One region of the Allobosea sp. GW821-FHT12C12 genome, then DNA from elsewhere that is predicted to be linked to it. Evidence: predicted binding sites of a transcription regulator. Region 1 holds the regulator's gene; the other holds the start of a gene.

Region 1 (9,446 bases):
TCCGGCGGGTTGATCGGGTTGGGCGGATCGCCGGCGAGCGGGGCCTCCATCGTCCGGTTGTCGGGGTCCATCGACGGCATCGCCGAGAGCAGCGCGCAGGTGTAGGGGTGGCGCGGGTCGTCGTAGAGCTCGTCGACCGGGCCGATCTCGACCACCTCGCCGAGATACATCACCATGACGCGGTCGCTGATGAAGCGGACGACATTGAGGTCGTGCGAGATGAAGATGTAGGTCAGACCGAACTCCTCGCGCAGATCGGCGAGGAGGTTCAGCACCTGCGCCTCGACCGACTTGTCGAGCGCCGAGACCGCCTCGTCGAGGATGACGAGGCGGGGCCCGAGCGCGAGCGCGCGCGCGATGTTGACGCGCTGGCGCTGGCCGCCGGAGAGCTCGTGCGGATAGCGCGCGGCGAAGCGGGCCGGATCGAGCCCGACCTTGGTCAGGAGCTCGCGCGCCTTCAGGATCGCGGCCCGCTTCGAGACGCCGTGCACGGTCGGCCCGAACGCGATCGAATCCTCGATCGTCAGGCGCGGGTTGAGCGAGGCGTAGGAGTCCTGGAAGACCATCTGCGCCTGGCGACGATACTGCTTCAGGGTCAGCGCCGAGCCGCCGACGATCTCGCCGTCGAACAGCAACTCGCCCTTGTCCTGCGGGATCAGCTGCATGACGACGCGGGCCGTGGTCGACTTGCCGCAGCCGGATTCGCCGACGACGCCGAGCGTCTCGCCTTTCAGAACGGCGAAATCGACGCCGTCGACCGCGCGCACCACGGCGCCGCCGCCGAGCGGGAAATGCTTCGTCAAGGTCCGGGCTTCGAGCAGGGGCGTGCCCGCGCCGCCGCGATCGGGGTTCAAGTCGAGCGCCATCGTCAGCCCTTCACATCCATCGCCGAGCGCAGGCCGTCGGAAAGCAGGTTGAACGAGATCGAGGTGATGAAGATCGCCGCGCCCGGCAGCGCCGCGACCCAGGGCTGGACATAGATCGCCGTGCGCAGCGTGTTCAGCATCAGGCCCCATTCCGGCGTCGGCGGCTTGGTGCCGAGGCCGAGGAACGACAGGCCCGAGGCCAGGATCATCGAGACCGAGATCAGGCTCGTCGCATAGACGAAGATCGGGCCGAGCACGTTGCCCAGCACATGGACCCGGATGATGGTCAGCGCATTCGCCCCGCTGGCGCGGGCCGCCTCGACATAGTCCATGTTGCGGACCTGCGTGGTGACGCTCTCGGCGATGCGCGCGATCGGCGGGATGAAGACGATCGTCAGCGAGAGCAGCGAGTTGGTGATGCCGGCTCCCAGCGCGCCCGAAAGCGCGATCGCCAGCAGCACCGAGGGAAAGGCGTAGAACACGTCGACCGTGCGCATGGCGATGGTGTTGAAGGCGCCGCCGAAGAAGCCGGCGGAGACGCCGATCAGCGAGCCGAGGGCGAAGGCGACGAAGACCGGCGCCACGCCCATGAAGAGCGAGAGCCGCGCCCCGTGGATCAGCCGCGAGAGCATGTCGCGGCCGAGCTCGTCGGCGCCGAGCGGATAGCCCGGCGTACCGATGGGCCTGAGCCGCCGCAACATGGAGGAGCGGGTCGGGTCGGCCGGGGCGATGTAGTCGGCGAAGACCGCCATCAGGATGATCGCCAGCACGACGAGGCCGGCAGCGACCGCGACCTTGTCGTATTTGAAGCGCCGCCAGACGCCGGCCCAGTAGCCGGGCGACTTCGCCAGCGGCGGAACGGCGGCGGTGATGGCGGCGTTGCCGGAGATCGCGCTCATCTCAGCGCCTCCTGACGCGCGGGTCGAGCAGGCCCTGGACGATGTCGACCAGCACGTTCAGCGTAACGAAGAACAGCGCCAGCACCAGGATCGTGCCCTGCAGCAGGGGCAGGTCGCGCTGGAAGATGGCGTTGCCGAGCAGGAAGCCGGTGCCCGGCCAGGAGAACACCGTCTCGATCAGGATCGAGCCGCCGAGCAGATAGCCGAGCTGCAGGCCCATCACGGCGAGCGCGGTCGGGGCCGCGTTCTTGACGACATGCCTGAACACGCCGAAATCCATCAGGCCCTTGGCCCTGAGCGCCGGGACGAATTCCTGGTTGAGGATGTCGGCGACGAGCGCGCGCACGGTGCGCGCGACGATGCCCATCGGGATCACCGACATCGTGATGGCGGGCAGGATCATGTAGCTGACATGCTCCCAGTCCCATTTCCAGGCGGCCGAGCCGCCCGGCCCCGCCCCGCCCGGCGGCAGCCAGCCGAGCTGCACCGAGAAGACGATGACCATCACCATGCCGAGCCAGTAATGCGGCACCGAGACGCCGAGCACCGCCAGCATCGAGGCGAACTTGTCGAGGAAGGAGCCGCGGAAATAGCCGGCGACGAAGCCGAAGAAGGAGCCGAGCAGGAAGCCGATGACGGTGGCGAGCGTGGCGATCAGCAGCGTGTTGCCGACCGCGCGCCAGACCTCGGCCGCGACCGGGCGGCCGGTGGCGATCGAGACGCCGAGGTCGCCCTGCAGCGCCTTCATCAGCCAGAGGCCGAACTGCACCGGCAGCGGCCGGTCGAAGCCGTAGATCCGGCGCAGCTCGTCCTGCATCGCCTGCGAGGCGTCGGGCGGCAGCACCGAGGTCAGCGGATCGCCCGGCGCGATGTGGACCAGCAGGAAGCAGAACAGGCTGACGCCGAGCGCCACCGGCAGGACGTAGAGGATGCGCTTGGCGAGATAGGTCAGCATGGGTTCGCTGCTCCGGTCTGCCGGGCAGCGACCTGTTCCCTTCCCCACCGCAAGCGGGGGGAAGGAGTTCGGACGGCGTCTCGCGGCACGGTTCGGGCCAGCATTCCGATCATTCTCTCACTTCGCCATCGTGATCGGCGAGAAGTCCTGGAACCAGTTCTGCGCCTGGACGAAGCCCTTCACCTTGGCGCTCATCGCGCGCGGGTTGACGTCATGGGTGACCATCAGGAACAGCGCCTCGTCGACATATTTCTCATGGACCTTCTGCAGCACCTTGGTCTGCTCGGCCGAATCGAAGGTCGTCCGAATCTGGTCGAACAGCTTGTCCATCTCCGGGTCGCAATACAGCCCCCAATTCGTCCCCGCCGGCGGCTTCAGATCGCATTGCAGATGCCGGATGAAGCCGGTGAAGGGGTCCTGGATGAAGTAGGTGTAGTTCATCCCCGTCGCCTTGCGCGATGATTCATGGTTCGCGCCGGCGCGCCAGATGTTGATCAGCGTGTTCCACTCGACGACCTCGAAATCGATCTTGATCCCGACCTCGGCGAGGTTCTGCTGGACGAACTCGTTCATCGGCAAGGGCTGCATCTGGCCGGAGCCCGACGGCGCGATCAGGATTTTGGCCGTGACGGGCCTGGCGGGCGAATAGCCGGCCTCGGCGAGGAGCCTCCTGGCCTCGGCCCGGTCGAGCCCGAGCTTGAACTTCGGGTTGCCGAACCACTGGTGGCCGGGGGGATAGAACCCCTGCGCGGGAATCATCAGGCCGCCGAGCAGCTCCTTCAGCCCCTCGCGGTCGACGGCGAGATTGGCGGCCTTGCGCACCCTGATGTCGTTCCAGGGCGAGCCCTCGGCGCGCGAGAGATGCCAGGTCCAGTTATGCGGATAGGCGTTGGTGACGACCTGGAAGCCGGCGCTCTTCAGCGAAGGGATGAGGTCGGGCGACGGCGCCTCGATCCAGTCGACCTGACCGGCGCGCAGCGCGGCGGCGCGCGCGTTCGGCTCGGGCAGCGGCAGCAGCACGAGCTTGTCGAGCTTGGGCACGCGGGCCTTGTCCCAGTAGTCGGCGTTGGGCGAAAGCTCGGCGCGCTCGCGCGGCTGGAAGGCGGTGAGCTTCCACGGGCCGGTGCCCGACGGCGTCCTGGCGACGGCCTCCCAGCTCCTGCCGAGCTTCTCCCAGTTCGCCGGCGAGGACATCAGGATCCAGGCGAGCTGATAGGGCAGCGTCGCGTCGGGCGTCTTCGTCGTGATCTCGACCTTGTACCTGTCGATGACCTTGTAGGAGCCGACCGCCGGGATGCGCGAGCGCCCCTGCGCCGCCTGGCGCTGGTCGAACTGGGGGCTGTCGGTTTTCAGGAGCTTGTCGAGGTTCCAGACGACGGCCTCGGCGGTGAATTCCGAGCCGTCATGGAATTTCACGCCCTCGCGCAGGGTGAACGTCCATTTCGTCTTGTCCGCGGCGTCGACCGCCCAGGCGGCGGCGAGGCCTGGAACCAGTTCCGACGGCTTGTCCGCCTTCGACAAGTCCCAATTGATCAGCGCGTCGTAGACCGTGTAGCCCATGAAGCGCTGGCCCTCGCCGCCCTGGTCGGTCTGGCCGGTGGTCAGCGGGATATCGCTCGCGGTCATCCCGATGCGCAGCGTGCCCTGGGCCTGCGCCGGCGCGGCGAGAAGCGACACGCCGGCCGCGAGAGTAATGGCAAGGACGCTGCGGATCATCGGCGGTCTCCGGGCTGGACGGGTTCCAGCCTGCGCAGCAAGGGACGTGCCAGTCGGGCCGCCGCCAACCGCACCTCCTCCGTCATGGTCGGCCTCGTGCCGGCCGTCCACGTCTTCGCGCTTCGAGCCCTACGCCAAAGACGTGGATTCCCGCCACAAGGGCGAGCATGACGGTCGTGGTTCAGGCGTTAACGCCTCGGGCGTCTCATTCCATCGACATCGGCGCGAGGTCGATGAACCAGCTCTTCGGCTGGACCACGCCCTTGACCCGGGCGCTCATCGCGCGCGGGCCGACGTCATGGGCGACCCAGACGAACGGCGCCTCCTCGACGATGCGGGCATGGAGCTTGGCCAGCGCCGCGTCGCGGGCCGGGCCCTCGAAGGAGGTGCGCGCGTCGGCGATCAGCCTGTCGAACTCCTCATTGCCGAAATAGCCCCAGTTGTTCGACACCGGGGGGAACGTCTTGGTCGAGGCGAACCGCACCATGGCGAAGAACGGGTCCATCGCCGCGAAGGTGACGTTGGTGGCGTTGGCGCCCCGCGCGTTCGGGCTCTTGGCGCCCTCGCGCCAGTTGGTGAAGACGGCGTTCCATTCGCCGACCTCGAGCGCGACGTCGAAGAAGCACTCCTTCAGCGCCTGCTGCATGAACTCGTTCATCGGCAAAGGCTGCATCTGGCCCGAGCCCGAGGCCGAGGTCAGCACCTTGACCTTCGCCGGCCTGGAGGCCGAGAAGCCGGCCTCCGTCATCAGCTTCCTGGCGGCGGCGAGGTCGTATCTGATGTCGAAGGACGGGTTTCCCCACCAGGGATGGCCCGGAGGCACGGTGCCCTTCGGGATCTCCATCAGCCCGCCGAGCAGGGTCTTCAGCTCCTCGCGATTGACGCAGAGATTGGCGGCATGCCGGACCTTCCTGTCGAGCCAGACCGAGCCCTCGGCGAAGGAGAGCTGCCAGGGCCAGACATGTGGCTGGGCGTTGGTGTAGACGGTGAAGCCGCGCTGCCTGATCTGCGGCACGGCGTCCGGCGAGGGCGACTCGATCCAGTCGACCTGGCCCGAGAGCAGCGCCGCTGTGCGGGCGTTGGCCTCGGGAAGCGGCAGCAGCACGACGCGGTCGATTTTCGGCACGCGCGCCGGGTCCCAATAGGCCTTGTTGGCGACCATCTCGAAGCGCTCGCGCGGCACGAGGCGCACGCCTTTGAACGGGCCGGTGCCGGAGGGATCGCCCGAGAAGGCGGTCCAGGCCTGCCTGGCGCGCTCGGCCGGATCGGTCACCGAGGCCGGCACGGCCGCGAGCTTGGCCGCCCAATGCGCCGGCGAGGCCATGAACAGATTGGTCAGGTTGATCGGCAGAAAGGCGTCGGGCTCCGAGGTCGTGAGCTCGACCGTCAGCGGATCGACCGCCCTGGCCGATTTCAGCGTCGGCATGCGCGAGACGGTGACGCCGATCTGGTCGGGGGCGAACTGCGCCGCCTCCTTGTTCAGCACCTTGTCGACGTTCCAGACCACGGCCGCCGCATCGAAGGCCGAACCGTCCTGGAATTTCACGCCCGGACGCAGTTTGAAGGTCCATTTCGTCTTGTCGGTCGCGTCGACCGCCCATTCGGTGGCGAGGCCGGGAATGACGACGCTCGCCTTTTCGGCCGAGGACAGGTCCCAGTGGGTGAGCGCGTCATACATCGGGATTCCGGTGAAGCGGTTGCCCTCGAAGCCCTGGTCGGGCTGGCCGTGGGTGCGCGGGATGTCGGCGGCCGTCATGCCGATGCGCAGCACCTTTTCCTGGGCGGCGGCGCCTGTCGCCAACGCGGTCGAGAGGCCGAGCGCCAGGATGGCTGAGCGCAGAATGGTCGATGATGGCACGGTCGTTCTCCCCTGGGTTGACCCGGCGCGGGCGTATCGGGCTTAGCAACCCGTATGCCAGCGGATCCGACCACGCCGGACGCGGCGGCACGGCCGCCGAGCGGCGTCTGCGCCGGACGGGAGTTGACGGCAGGTGATCGCCGTTGCCGAAGAAACAGGCAATTGCGGCGAACTCGCCCAATCCGGCGTCGCGGATGTGGCTGCCTCGGCTCGCGGGAGCGCGGCTGGGCGAGCTCGCGACGGCGGCCGGAGGCTACCGCGACGCGCTGGCGAAATTCTCGTCGAAGGAATAGCCCGCGCCGCGCACGGTGCGCAGCGGGTCCCTGGCGTTGTCGGGCGTGATCGCCTTGCGCAGGCGCCCGACATGGACGTCGACGGTGCGCTCGTCGATATAGACGTCGCGGCCCCAGACGGCGTCGAGAAGCTGCGCGCGCGAATAGACCCGGCCCGGCGCCTGCATCAGGAATTCGAGCAGGCGGAATTCGGTGGGACCGAGATGCAGCTCCGCCCCGGAGCGGCGCACGCGCCGCGTCGTGCGGTCGAGCTCGAGGTCGCCGGCCGCGAGCAGGCCCGCGACATGGCCGGGCTTGGCGCGGCGCAGCAGCGCCTGGATGCGGGCGATCAGCTCCGGCAGCGAGAACGGCTTGACGACGTAGTCGTCGGCCCCTGTGGCGAGCCCCCTCACCCGCTCGGTCTCCTCGCCGCGCGCGGTCAGCATGATGATCGGCACGCGCTCGGTGTCGCGCCGGGCGCGCAGGCGGCGGCAGAGCTCGATGCCAGACAGGCCGGGCAGCATCCAGTCGAGCAGGACGAGATCGGGCGTGTTGTCGCGCAGATGGAGCTCGGCGTCGTCGCCGCGCGCGACGCTGTCGACCTCGAAGCCCTCGGCCTCGAGGTTGTAGCGCAGGAGCAGCGTCAGCGGCTCCTCGTCCTCGACGATCAGGATGCGTGCGGGCATGTCTCGTTCGTTCCCTGCGAAGCCGGCGCGTTCAGGAGCGCGCCACCGCCTCGACGCTGATGTCGGTCGTGTCGAGCTTGGGCCGGTTGATGTCGAGCGTGCCGCCGGTGACGAGGTAGTGGATCGTCTCGGCGATGTTGGTGGTGTGGTCGCCGATGCGCTCGACGTTCTTGGCGCAGAACAGCAGATGCGTGCAGAAGGTGATGTTGCGCGGATCTTCCATCATGTAAGTCAGCAATTCGCGGAAGAGCGAGGTGTATAGCGCGTCGATCTCGCCGTCGCGGCGCCAGACCTCCATCGCCTTGTTCTCGTTGCCGGACGCGTAGGCGTCGAGCACGTCCTTGAGCTGGGCCTGGACGAGCCGGCTCATATGTTCGAGCCCGACCACGGCGCGGTGCGGCGGCTGGAACTGGCCCGAGATCGCGACCGCGCGCTTGGCGATGTTCTTGGCGAGGTCGCCGACGCGCTCGATGTCGGACGCGATGCGGATCGCCGAGATCAGCTCGCGCAGGTCGTTGGCGAGCGGCTGCCGGCGCGCGATCGTCAGCACGGCGCGCTCCTCGACGTCGCGCTGCAGATTGTCGAGGCGCTGGTCGGCCGAGATCACCTTCTGGGCGAGCGCGGTGTCGCGGCGCACCAGGGCCACGGTCGAGTCGCCGAGCATGCGCTCGGACATGCCGCCCATCTCGGCGAGGCTGCGGCGCAGCGCCTCAAGTTCGGCGTCGTAGGAGCGGACGATGTGGTCGGTCATCGCGGCGGTGTCCTTTGGAGCGGATGCGGCGTCACGGCGTTTGAGCAGGGCTGGGAATTTCAGCCGAAGCGGCCGGTGACGTAGTCCTGCGTCTGCTTCTTGTGCGGGTTCATGAAGATCGTGTTGGTCGGGGCGAACTCGATCACCTCGCCGAGATACATGAAGGCGGTGTACTGCGAGATGCGCGCCGCCTGCTGCATGTTGTGCGTCACGATGACGATGGTGAAGTCGGTCTTGAGCTGTTCCAGCAGGTCTTCGATCTTGCCGGTCGAGATCGGGTCCAGCGCCGAGGTCGGCTCGTCGAACAGGATGACCTCGGGCTTCTGCGCGATGGTGCGCGCGATGCACAGCCGCTGCTGCTGACCGCCCGACAGGCCCATGCCGGAGGATTTCAGCTTGTCCCCGACCTCGTCCCACAGCGCGGCGCGGCGCAGCGCGCCCTCGACGCGGTCGTCGAGCTCGGATTTCGGCGGCTTCTCGTAGAGGCGGATGCCGAAGGCGACGTTGTCGTAGATCGACATCGGGAACGGCGTCGGCTTCTGGAAGACCATGCCGATGCGCGAGCGCAGTTCGTTGACGTCGATGTCGTCGGAGATGACGTTGCGGCCGTCGAGCATTACCTCGCCGGTGGCGCGCTGCTCGGGATAGAGCGAATAGATCCGGTTGAAGATGCGCAGCAGGGTCGACTTGCCGCAGCCCGACGGGCCAATCAGCGCCGTGACGTGGCGGTCGCGGAAGTCGAGATCCACCGCCTTGAGCGCGCGGTGCTCGCCATAATAGAAGTCGAGGTTCTTGACCGCGATCCGGACGGGGGCGTCCGCATCGAGCGAGCGAGGGCTGAGTTCCAGGGTCGAAAGCATCGACGGGTTCCTTCGGGAAACGGACGCGACGGTTATGGCCTGCGGACGGTCGCTTGTCCGTCACTTGCCGCCGCGCACGATGCGGCGGGCGATCAGCGACAGGATCAGGATCGACATGGTGATGATCAGCGAACCGGCCCAGGCGAGTTGCTGCCAGTTCTCGTAAGGGGCGGAGGCGAACTGGTAGATCGTCACCGGCAGGTTGGAGACGCCGCCCCTGAGCGTCGGCGAGAACCAGAAATTGTTGTTCAGCGCGGTGAAGATCAGCGGCGCGGTCTCGCCGGCGATGCGGGCCAGCGCCAGCAGGATGCCGGTGACCATGCCGGACTTGGCCGCCCGCCAGGTGATGGAAGTAATGACGACCGAGGGCGGCGCGCCGAGCGCGGAGCCGGCCTCGCGCAGCGGGCCCGGCACCAGGCGCAGCATGTCCTCGGTGGTGCGCACGATCACCGGGATCGCGATGATGCCGAGCGCGACGCCGCCGGCCCAGCCGGAATAGCCGCCGAGCGGCTCGACCATGATGACGTAGACGAACAGGCCGATCAGGATCGACGGGGCCGAGAGCAGGATGTCGTTGATGAAG
Region 2 (9,446 bases), on a different contig from region 1:
AATCGGCCAGAGTCCGCAGGCCCGCCAGCGACACCGCCGGCCGTTCCCGCCAGGCCGCCAGCGCCAGCGCCCCGCACAGCAGCAGCGACGGGCCGATGACGTTGAACTTGACCGAGGCGACGGTGAGGAAGCGCGGCAGCAGCGCGCCGGTGTTGAGCGAGAGCAGCGTTAGGATGTCGGCAAGATAGGCCCGCGTCAGCCCGGTCGCGAGGTCGAGCGCGGCCAGCGCCGCCACGACCGACAGCGCCGCGACCGCGGCCTCGCGCAGCTTCAGCCGCCCCGCGACGACGGCATGGCCGACGAGCATCGCGCCCGCCACCGCGCCGGTGATCTTGACCAGGAACAGGGCGAGCATCAGCGCCGCCACGAGCCCGGCCAGCAAGACGCGATGGCGCGCGAACAGAAGCGTCGCGACCAGCGCATAGAGCAGCAGCGCGACATGGCGGTTGTAATGGCCGAACCCGTCGAAGCCCGGCTGCGGATAGAGGCTGTGCAGGTTGATCGGCAGCGAGGCGAAGAGCAGGAAGGGCAGAAGCAGCGCCAGCGCCTGCCCGCGCGAGCGCGCCCCGACATGGGCGACGAGCAGGGCCATCGCCGGCAACAGCACCGGCAGCAGCGCCCAGTTGACCAGCAGCATCGGCTGCGCCTGCGGAAACAGCGCGTGGAATCCCGCGGCGAGGTAGTAGCCGAGCGGGCCGACCGGCGCGAAGAAGTCCAGGCTCGGCGCCTGCCCCATGCGGATGCGCTGGATCGCGTCGAGATAGACCGCGGTGTCCCAGTAGTTGGAGCCGAGCGGCAGGCGCAGCTTCAGGCTCAGCGCCGCGACGACCGCGACGAGGAACGCCGACAGCCAGAGGCTTGGGCTGGCGACGAGCCGCGACAGCCGCGCAGGGACGCTGCTCGCACCTGCCACAGGGCGCTCCCAGTTTCCGACCGACATCGGCTCCTCCGCGCTGGATCGCTCAGGATGATGCAGGGAAATGCTTACCCCGCCCCTTCCGCGATCGACGAAAGCCGGAAGTTTCAGGCGCGGGTCGAGCCGATTCTCGGATTAGGGTTGCCGGGCGCGGTTAACGATCCGCGATGTCGCCGAAGCGCGCCGGCAGCGCGAAACCGTGCCCGAGCGGGTCGTCCGGCTCGATCGTGAAGCTGCTCGTCCCGGAAAAATGGCTCGTCCCGCCGACCGCGACCGTGACCGCGCCCTCGGCTGGAAACTCGGCCGGCCCGACGACGCGGCCGGAGAACCTCCCGCCGGTGATGCTGCGGAAGAGCCGTTCCCGGCCCGCTTCGACCAGCCCCCTGGCGTGGTCCAGCGCCATCCGGGCCGTCACGCCGGACCCTGTCGGCGAGCGGTCGATCTGGCGCTCGGCGAAGACGCAGAGGTTGAAGCTCGTCTCGCTCGATCCGGCCTCGTCGGTCACGATCGTGCCGTAGAGAAAGCCGAGATCGGGCTCGGTCGGATGCGCGATCGCCGTCGTCGCGCGCACCTGATCCGTCAGCCGCCCCGCCGCGTCGACGATCTCCTCGACCGGCGTCTCGAACAGGTCGAGCCCGAAGCGCGACGCCGGCAGGATGCAGTAGAACGCGCCGCCATAGGCGATGTCGGTCGTGACCGGCCCGAGGCCCGGCACATCGACGACGAGGTCGCGCGCATGGACGAAGGCCGGCACGCTCTCGAAGGTCACGCTCCCGACCTTGCCGCCCTTGACCTCGCAGGAGAGCCGCACCAGCCCGCACGGCGCCTCGATCGCGAACCGCGTCACCGGCTCCACCGCCGGCACCAGCCCGTGCTCGATTGCATAGCGACCGAGCGCGATGGTCGCGTGGCCGCACATGGTCGAATAGCCCTCGTTATGGGTGAACAGCACGCCGAAGGCGGCCTCGGGCTGGCTCGCCGCGACCGGGATGACGCCATACATGCCGGCATGGCCGCGCGGCTCCAGCATCATCGCGCGGCGCAGGTGATCATGGCTCTCGCGCGCCTGCCGGCGCTTGCCGAGGATGCCCGGCGCGTCGAGGGCCGGATACCCGGCCGTGACGATGCGGACCGGCTCGCCGCAGGTATGGTAGTCGAGGCAGGTAAGTTCGGTCATTGCTGCTCATCCTTCGCGATGCGGCGCGGCGGGTCGCAGCCCGGCCGGGTGCAACTGTCGGCGGCGACCTCGCAGGCGAAGGCGAGGGCCGCGTCGATGTCCTCGGGCGTCGTCGCGCCCAGACCCCGTCCGAGCCGGCCGCGCGCCGCCAGCATGGCGAGAAACCCGCCGATCAGGGTGTCGCCGGCGCCGACCGTATCGCTGACCTCGACCGCCGGCGGCGCCGCATGGGTGGCGTGTCCCGGGCCGAAGGCGGTCGCGCCATGCGGGCCGCGCGTCACCAGCACATGGCCCGCGCCGAGCCGCCGCCAGCGTCGCACGGCGGTCTCGGGTTCCTCGCCCGGATAGAGCCAGGCGATGTCGTCGAGGCTCGCCTTGACGATGTCGCCGAGCGCGATGCGCGCCTCGATCAGCCGCGTCGCCTCGCCGCGCGGCGGCAGCGCCGAGTCCCGGATGTTGACGTCGTAGCTGATGCTGGCGCCCCTGGCCTTCGCGTCGCGCATCAGCAGGAGCGTCGCCTCGCCCGAAGGGCCGGCGGTCGCACCGAACGAGGCGGCATGGAGATGGATCGCGCCCGCCGGCAGGACGCGCGGCGTCCCCTCCGGCTCGGCATGGGCGGTGGCCTCCAGATGCAGCCCGAACTCCGGCACGCCGTCCTCTCCCAGCGGCGAGACGATCGCGACGGCGCTCGGCAGCGCGCTGTCGGCGACGAGATCGGATCCGATGCCTTCCTGCGTCAGCGCCGCCCGGAAGCGCCGGCCGAGCGCGTCGGTCGAGAGCGCGCCCGCGTAGGCGACCTCGGCGCCGAACCGCGCCAGCGCCAGCGCCGCGTTGAAGCCCGAGCCGCCGAGCACCGCCTCGTAGCGCCGGCCTCGCGCGTCGCGCGGGATGAAATCGCCGATCGCCTCGCCGGTGACGAGGATCGTGGCCTGTCCTTCGACGGGGCTCATCGTCCCGGAACTCGCCTGGCCCTTCCCCCGCTTGCGGCGGGGAGGGTTGGGTGGGGGGCGGTTCCGCTTGGTCCAGCGAACAGGAACGGCGCCGCGGCTTTCCGGCCCCCCATTCCTGGCCCTTCCCCCGTGAAAGTCGGCTGTTGCCGACTTTCAGAAATGTCCGCCCCTGTCGGCGACAGCCGACAGGGGGACGCGGGGGGAAGGGGATTGGAGAGGGCGCGCCTCACAGCAGGCCGCGTTTGGCGAGGTTGCGCATCAGATGCGAGGTCCCGAAGGTCCAGGGCTCGCATTCGTCGGTGCGCCGCATCCGGTTGACCAGCGCGCCGAGCTCCGGCGCGGCGATGGTGACGACGTCGCCGTATTTATGCGTGAAGCCGCCGCCGGGCGTATCGCGGTCCTTGATCGGCGCGAACATGGTGCCGAGATAGAGCGCGGCCCCGTCGGGATACTGGTGATGCGGGCCGATCGTCTGCCTGGCCAGATCGGCCGGATCGCGGCTGATCCTGGCGATCGAGGACGAGCCCTCCAGCGTAAAGCCGTCCTCCCCCGCGACCGTCAGCGTCACGGTGATGTTGCGGACATGGTCGAGCGTGAAGCCGTCGTCGAACAGCCGGATGAACGGCCCGACCGCGGCCGAGGCGTTGTTGTCCTTGGCCTTGCCGAGCAGCAGCGCCGAGCGGCCCTCGACATCGCGCAGGTTGACGTCGTTGCCGAGGCTCGCCCCGACGATCCGCCCGTCCGAGGCGACGATCAGCACCACCTCGGGCTCGGGGTTGTTCCAGGTCGAGGCCGGGTGCAGCCCGGCGTCGAAGCCGGAGCCGACGGACGACATGGGCGGCGCCTTGGTGAAGATCTCGGCGTCCGGCCCGATGCCGACCTCGAGATACTGGCTCCAGGCGCCCTGGCCGATCAGCACGTCCTTGAGATGCATCGCCGCGGGCGAGCCCGGCTTCAGCTTGGAGAGGTCGTCGCCGATCAGCTTGCCGATCTCGCTGCGGATCGTGGCGGCCGCCGCCGGGTTGCCGCGGGCCTTCTCCTCGATCACGCGCTCCAGCATCGAGACCGCGAAGGTCACGCCGGCGGCCTTCACCGCCTGCAGGTCGAGCGGCGAGAGCAGCCATGCTTTGCCGGCGTCGCGCTTGTCCACAGGCGTATTGGCCAGGATCTCGGCCAGAGAGCCCAGCTTCTCGCCCTCGGCGGCGCGCAGCGCGGCCGCCGGATCGGCGCTCTCGCAAAGATCGCGCGAGGTCGCGAAGGTCGAGGTGACGTCGATCACCTCGCCGTCGCGCAGCGCCACGACCGCCGGGCCCGCGAGATCGGGACGCCAGACGCGGCCGAGCAGCGCGGCGCCGGCGGCGTCACGGGGGAGGGTGGTTTCTGGCGTCAGCGAAAGCGGCGTCATCGGCGTGATCCATCGGGCATGACGAAAACTGAAATAGCAAGGTCGGCGAGAACAGCCGTTTCCGCGAAAATGCGCAAGCCGTGTCGCGCATCGGGGGGCTTTCCAGCGCGTCATCGAATTGTCATTGAAATGTCGCCCGGCCTTCATGCTAGCTTGCGCACCAAGAACAACAGCCGCCCGAACCTATCGATGGGCGGAAGGGAGAGAATGATGACAGTGAAATCCCGTATCCTGATGTCCGTCGCCGCCTTCGCGCTTGCGGGCGCCGCGCCGGCCATGGCGCAGACCGAGATCCAGTGGTGGCATGCGCTGACCGGCGCCAACAACGACGTCGTCGTGCGCCTCGCCGAGGAGTTCAACGCCTCGCAGAAGGACTACAAGATCGTCCCGACCTACAAGGGCTCCTATCCCGACACGCTGAACGCCGGCATCGCCGCCTTCCGCGCCAACGCCGCCCCCCACATCCTGCAGGTCTTCGAGGTCGGCACCGGCACCATGATGTCGGCCAAGGGCGCGGTGAAGCCGGTCTTCGAGCTGATGAAGGAAGCCGGCGAAGCGTTCGATCCCAAGGCCTATCTGCCCGCGATCACCGGCTATTATTCGACGGCCAAGGGCGACATGCTCTCGATGCCGTTCAACTCCTCGTCCATGGTGATGTGGTACAACAAGGACGCCTTCAAGAAGGCGGGCCTGAACGCCGACGCCCCGCCCAAGACCTGGCCCGAGGTGTTCGAGGCCGGCAAGAAGCTTAAAAGCGCCGGCTTCGACAAATGCGGCTTCACCAACGCCTGGGCGACCTGGGCGAACATCGAGCAGTTCGGCGCCTGGCACAACATCCCGATCGCCACCAAGGCCAACGGCCTCGACGGCTTCGACACGGTGCTGAACTTCAACAGCCCGCTCTTCCTGAAGCACTGGACCAACCTGGCCGAGCTGCAGAAGGAGGGCGTCTACAGCTACTCCGGCCGCACCAACACCGGGGAGGGCCGCTTCACCTCGGGCGAATGCCCGATCATGCTGACCTCCTCGGCCTTCTTCGGCAACGTCCGCGCCAACGCCAAGTTCGACTGGGCCAACGCGCCGATGCCGTATTATCCGGAGGCCGCCGGCGCGCCGCAGAACTCGATCATCGGCGGCGCCTCGCTGTGGGTCATGGGCGGCAAGTCGGCGGCCGAATACAAGGGCGTCGCCAAGTTCTTCACCTTCCTCTCCGACGTCGACCGGCAGGTGAAGCTGCACACCGAATCGGGCTACCTGCCGATCACCAAGGCGGCCTATGAGAAGGTCAAGGCCTCGGGCTTCTACAAGGACAAGCCCTATCTCGAGACGCCGCTGCTCGAGCTCAACAACAAGGAGCCGACGGACAACTCGCGCGGCCTGCGCTTCGGCAGCCTCGTCCAGATCCGCGACATCTGGTCGGAGGAGCTTGAGGCGGCGCTGAACGGCCAGAAGACGCCGAAGGCGGCGCTGGACGCGGCCGTCGAGCGCGGCAACACGATGCTGCGCCAGTTCGAGCGGACGGCCGCGCGCTGACGCACCCTGTCGTTCCGGGGCGGTCCGCAAGGGCCGAACCGGAATCCACGACGGGGTGGAACCTTCGGGTCTGCCCCGTCGACAACTCTCGCCCGGTCGTGGGTTCCGGGTTCTTCGCCGAGTTTATCCTTGGGCCGACCGAAGGTCTGACCCGAGGGCGAAGCCCCGAAAGACACAAGCAGTGCTCGCATGCTGAAGAACGCCTCCTTCAAGGGCCTGACCATTCCCTTCCTGCTGCTCGCGCCGCAGCTGGCGATCACGGTCGTGTTCTTCTACTGGCCGGCGAGCCAGGCGGTCTGGCAGAGCTTTCTGCTGCAGGACGCCTTCGGCACCTCGACCGAGTTCGTCTGGTTCGAGAACTACCAGCTCCTGTTCACCGACCCCGGCTATCTCAAGGCGTTCTGGAACACCGCGATCTTCTCGACCTTCGTCTGCGTGCTCTCGCTCTCGATCGCGCTGCTCTTCGCGGTGATGGCCGACCGGCGGATCAGGGGCGCGGAAATCTACAAGACCCTGCTGATCTGGCCCTATGCGGTCGCGCCCGCCATCGCCGGCGTGCTCTGGATCTTCATGTTCGACCCCTCGCTCGGCATGCTGGCGCGGGGCCTGCAACGGCTCGGCATCGCCTGGAATCCCCGCCTCAACGGCAACGACGCGATGACGCTGGTCATCCTGGCCGCGACCTGGAAACAGATCAGCTACAATTTCCTGTTCTTCCTCGCAGGCCTGCAGTCGATCCCCAAGAGCGTGATCGAGGCGGCGGTGATCGACGGGGCGCGGCCCTGGCGGCGCTTCTGGACCATCGTCTTCCCGCTGCTCTCGCCGACGACCTTCTTCCTGCTCGTCGTCAACATCGTCTACGTCTTCTTCGACACCTTCGGCATCATCGACACGGTCACCGGCGGCGGCCCCTCGGGTCAGACCGAGACGCTGGTCTACAAGGTCTATTCCGACGGCAAGGGCGGCTCCAATCTCGGCGGCTCGGCGGCGCAGTCGGTGATCCTGCTGATCATGGTGATCGGCATGACCGCGATCCAGTTCCGCTTCATCGAGCGCAAGGTGAGCTATTGATGCGGCATTCGTCTTCCGACTGGCGTTCGCCCTTCCCGTCATGGCCGGGCTTGTCCCGACCATCCACGTCTTCGCCGGTCGAGCGCTGCGCCCAGGACGTGGATGCTCGCCACAAGGGCGAGCATGACGGCAAGTGCTGGAGGCAGGGGTAATGGTCGAGGACCGCCGCCTGGGCGACGCCATCGCCTATGTCATCCTGACGATCGGCGTGCTGATCGTCGCCTTCCCGGTCTGGCTGACCTTCGTCGCCTCGACCTGGGACAACCCGACCATCATCAACGGCCAGCTGCCGCTCTGGCCGGGCCCGTATTTCATCGAGAACTACAAGCGCATCCTCTTCGTCGGCACCTCCGGCACGACGCGCGAGCCGGTCGCCGGCATGATGCTGAACTCGCTCGTCATGGCGCTGGCGATCGCGATCGGGAAGATCTTCATCTCGGTGCTTTCGGCCTATGCGATCGTCTATTACCGCTTCCCGTTCCGGATGGCGGCGTTCTGGATCATCTTCCTGACGCTGATGCTCCCGGTGGAAGTGCGCATCTTCCCGACCTTCAAGGTCGTCTCGGACCTGCGCATGCTCGACACCTATCAGGGCCTCGCCGTGCCGCTGATCGCGTCGGCCACCGGCACGCTGCTGTTCCGGCAGTTCTTCATGACGATCCCGGACGAGCTGCTGGAGGCGTCGAAGATCGACGGCGCCGGCGCCTTCAAGTTCTTCAGGGACACGGTCATACCGCTTTCGGCAACGACGATCGCGGCGCTGTTCGTGATCCAGTTCATCTATGGCTGGAACCAGTATCTCTGGCCGCTGCTGGTGACGACCAAGGACACGATGCAGACCATCGTCATCGGCATCAAGAAGATGATCGTCACCTCCGACGCCCTCACCGAATGGCAGCTCGCCATGGCCACCGCCATGCTGGCGATGCTGCCGCCCGTCTTCGTCGTCATCGCCATGCAAAGGCTCTTCGTGAAGGGCCTGGTCGAAACCGAAAAGTAGCCCACCAATGGCCCAGGTTACCCTCACCAACGTCAGAAAAGTCTATGCCGGCGGCGTCGAAGCCGTGAAGGGCGTCTCCTTCGACATCCCGGACGGCGGCTTCTGCGTGCTCGTCGGCCCGTCCGGATGCGGCAAGTCCACGCTTTTGCGAATGGTCGCGGGGCTGGAGACGATCTCGTCCGGCGAGGTCTCGATCGGGAACCGCGTCGTCAACCAGATCGAGCCGGCCGATCGCGACATCGCGATGGTCTTCCAGAACTACGCGCTCTATCCGCATTTTTCCGTCTACGACAACATGGCCTATGGCCTGCGCAATCTGGGCACGCCCAGGGACGAGATCGACCGGCGCGTGAAGGAGGCCGCCCGCATCCTCGCCATCGAGCCGCTGCTGGAGCGCCGTCCGCGCCAGCTTTCGGGCGGCCAGCGCCAGCGCGTCGCCATGGGCCGCGCCATCGTGCGCAAGCCGCAGGTCTTCCTGTTCGACGAGCCGCTCTCCAACCTCGACGCGAAGCTGCGCGTGCAGATGCGCGTCGAGATCAAGAAGCTGCAGCGCGCGCTCGGCGTCACCTCGATCTACGTCACCCACGACCAGGTCGAGGCGATGACGCTGTCGGACAAGCTCGTGGTGATGAATGGCGGCCAGGTCGAGCAGATCGGCCTGCCGTCGGAAGTCTACAGGAAGCCGGCGAGCCGCTTCGTCGCGACCTTCATCGGCTCGCCGCCGATGAACATCCTGCCCGGAACGATCGACGGCCCCGGCATCGTCGCGCTCGGCGACGCCATCCTGGAGGCGCGCGACCTGCGCGCCGATCTGGCCGAGGGCTCGCCCGTCGAAGTCGGCTTGCGGCCCGAGGACATCGAGATCGCTTCGGAGGGCGAGGCGGGCGCGATGCCCTTCGATGTCGAGTTCATCGAGGAGCTCGGCGCGACGCAGCTCTTCCACGGCCAGCTCGCAGGCCTGCCCTTCATCATGCAGGCGGCGACCGACACGGTCTCGGCCCAGCCCGGCCGGCTCTGGATCTCGGTCGACCCCGACCGGGTGCATGTCTTCGACCCGGTGACCGGGCAGCGCGTCGGGCTCTGACGCCATCCTCTCGCGGTCATGCCGGCATGCGAGGCTGGCGCGACTCGCTCGACTGCTTCAAGACGGTGCGCGCCTCGACGCCGTTCGTCTCATCTCGACAAGGATTGAGCCCATGTCCCTGACCGCCTCCGCCTCCGGCGTGTTCCCGATTGCGCCGACGCCGTTCCATCCCGACGGGACGATCGACCAGGCCTCGACCGACCGGCTCTTCGCCTTCTACGACCGGATCGGCGCGGACGGGACGACCGTGCTCGGCATCATGGGCGAGGCGCCCAAGCTCGAGCCGGAGGAATCGCTCGGCATCGTCAAG

The links. Region 1 encodes PhoB, which activates phosphate uptake and scavenging genes when phosphate is short. Its sites were predicted from a motif close to TGTCATNNANCTGTCAT; they were not measured.
Region 2: ugpB (sn-glycerol-3-phosphate ABC transporter substrate-binding protein UgpB) is a predicted target of PhoB. The motif match lies at 4,557-4,573, and genes of this name have one in related genera.

The regions. Positions count from the first base shown of each region.
Region 1 covers NZ_JBXAQP010000005.1:280,592-290,037, reverse strand. Annotated here, with positions in the region: gene AC1RRW_RS09935 (ABC transporter ATP-binding protein) at 1-866, opposite strand, end outside; gene AC1RRW_RS09930 (ABC transporter permease) at 869-1,765, opposite strand; gene AC1RRW_RS09925 (ABC transporter permease) at 1,767-2,720, opposite strand; gene AC1RRW_RS09920 (ABC transporter substrate-binding protein) at 2,838-4,436, opposite strand; gene AC1RRW_RS09915 (ABC transporter substrate-binding protein) at 4,642-6,294, opposite strand; gene phoB (phosphate regulon transcriptional regulator PhoB) at 6,548-7,252, opposite strand; gene phoU (phosphate signaling complex protein PhoU) at 7,284-8,003, opposite strand; gene pstB (phosphate ABC transporter ATP-binding protein PstB) at 8,063-8,863, opposite strand; gene pstA (phosphate ABC transporter permease PstA) at 8,924-9,446, opposite strand, start outside.
Region 2 covers NZ_JBXAQP010000013.1:5,175-14,620, reverse strand. Annotated here, with positions in the region: gene AC1RRW_RS17445 (hypothetical protein) at 1-940, opposite strand, end outside; gene AC1RRW_RS17440 (proline racemase family protein) at 1,071-2,093, opposite strand; gene AC1RRW_RS17435 (carbohydrate kinase family protein) at 2,090-3,043, opposite strand; gene AC1RRW_RS17430 (fumarylacetoacetate hydrolase family protein) at 3,270-4,448, opposite strand; gene ugpB (sn-glycerol-3-phosphate ABC transporter substrate-binding protein UgpB) at 4,665-5,981, shown strand; gene ugpA (sn-glycerol-3-phosphate ABC transporter permease UgpA) at 6,171-7,052, shown strand; gene ugpE (sn-glycerol-3-phosphate ABC transporter permease UgpE) at 7,204-8,052, shown strand; gene AC1RRW_RS17410 (sn-glycerol-3-phosphate import ATP-binding protein UgpC) at 8,060-9,136, shown strand; gene AC1RRW_RS17405 (dihydrodipicolinate synthase family protein) at 9,249-9,446, shown strand, end outside.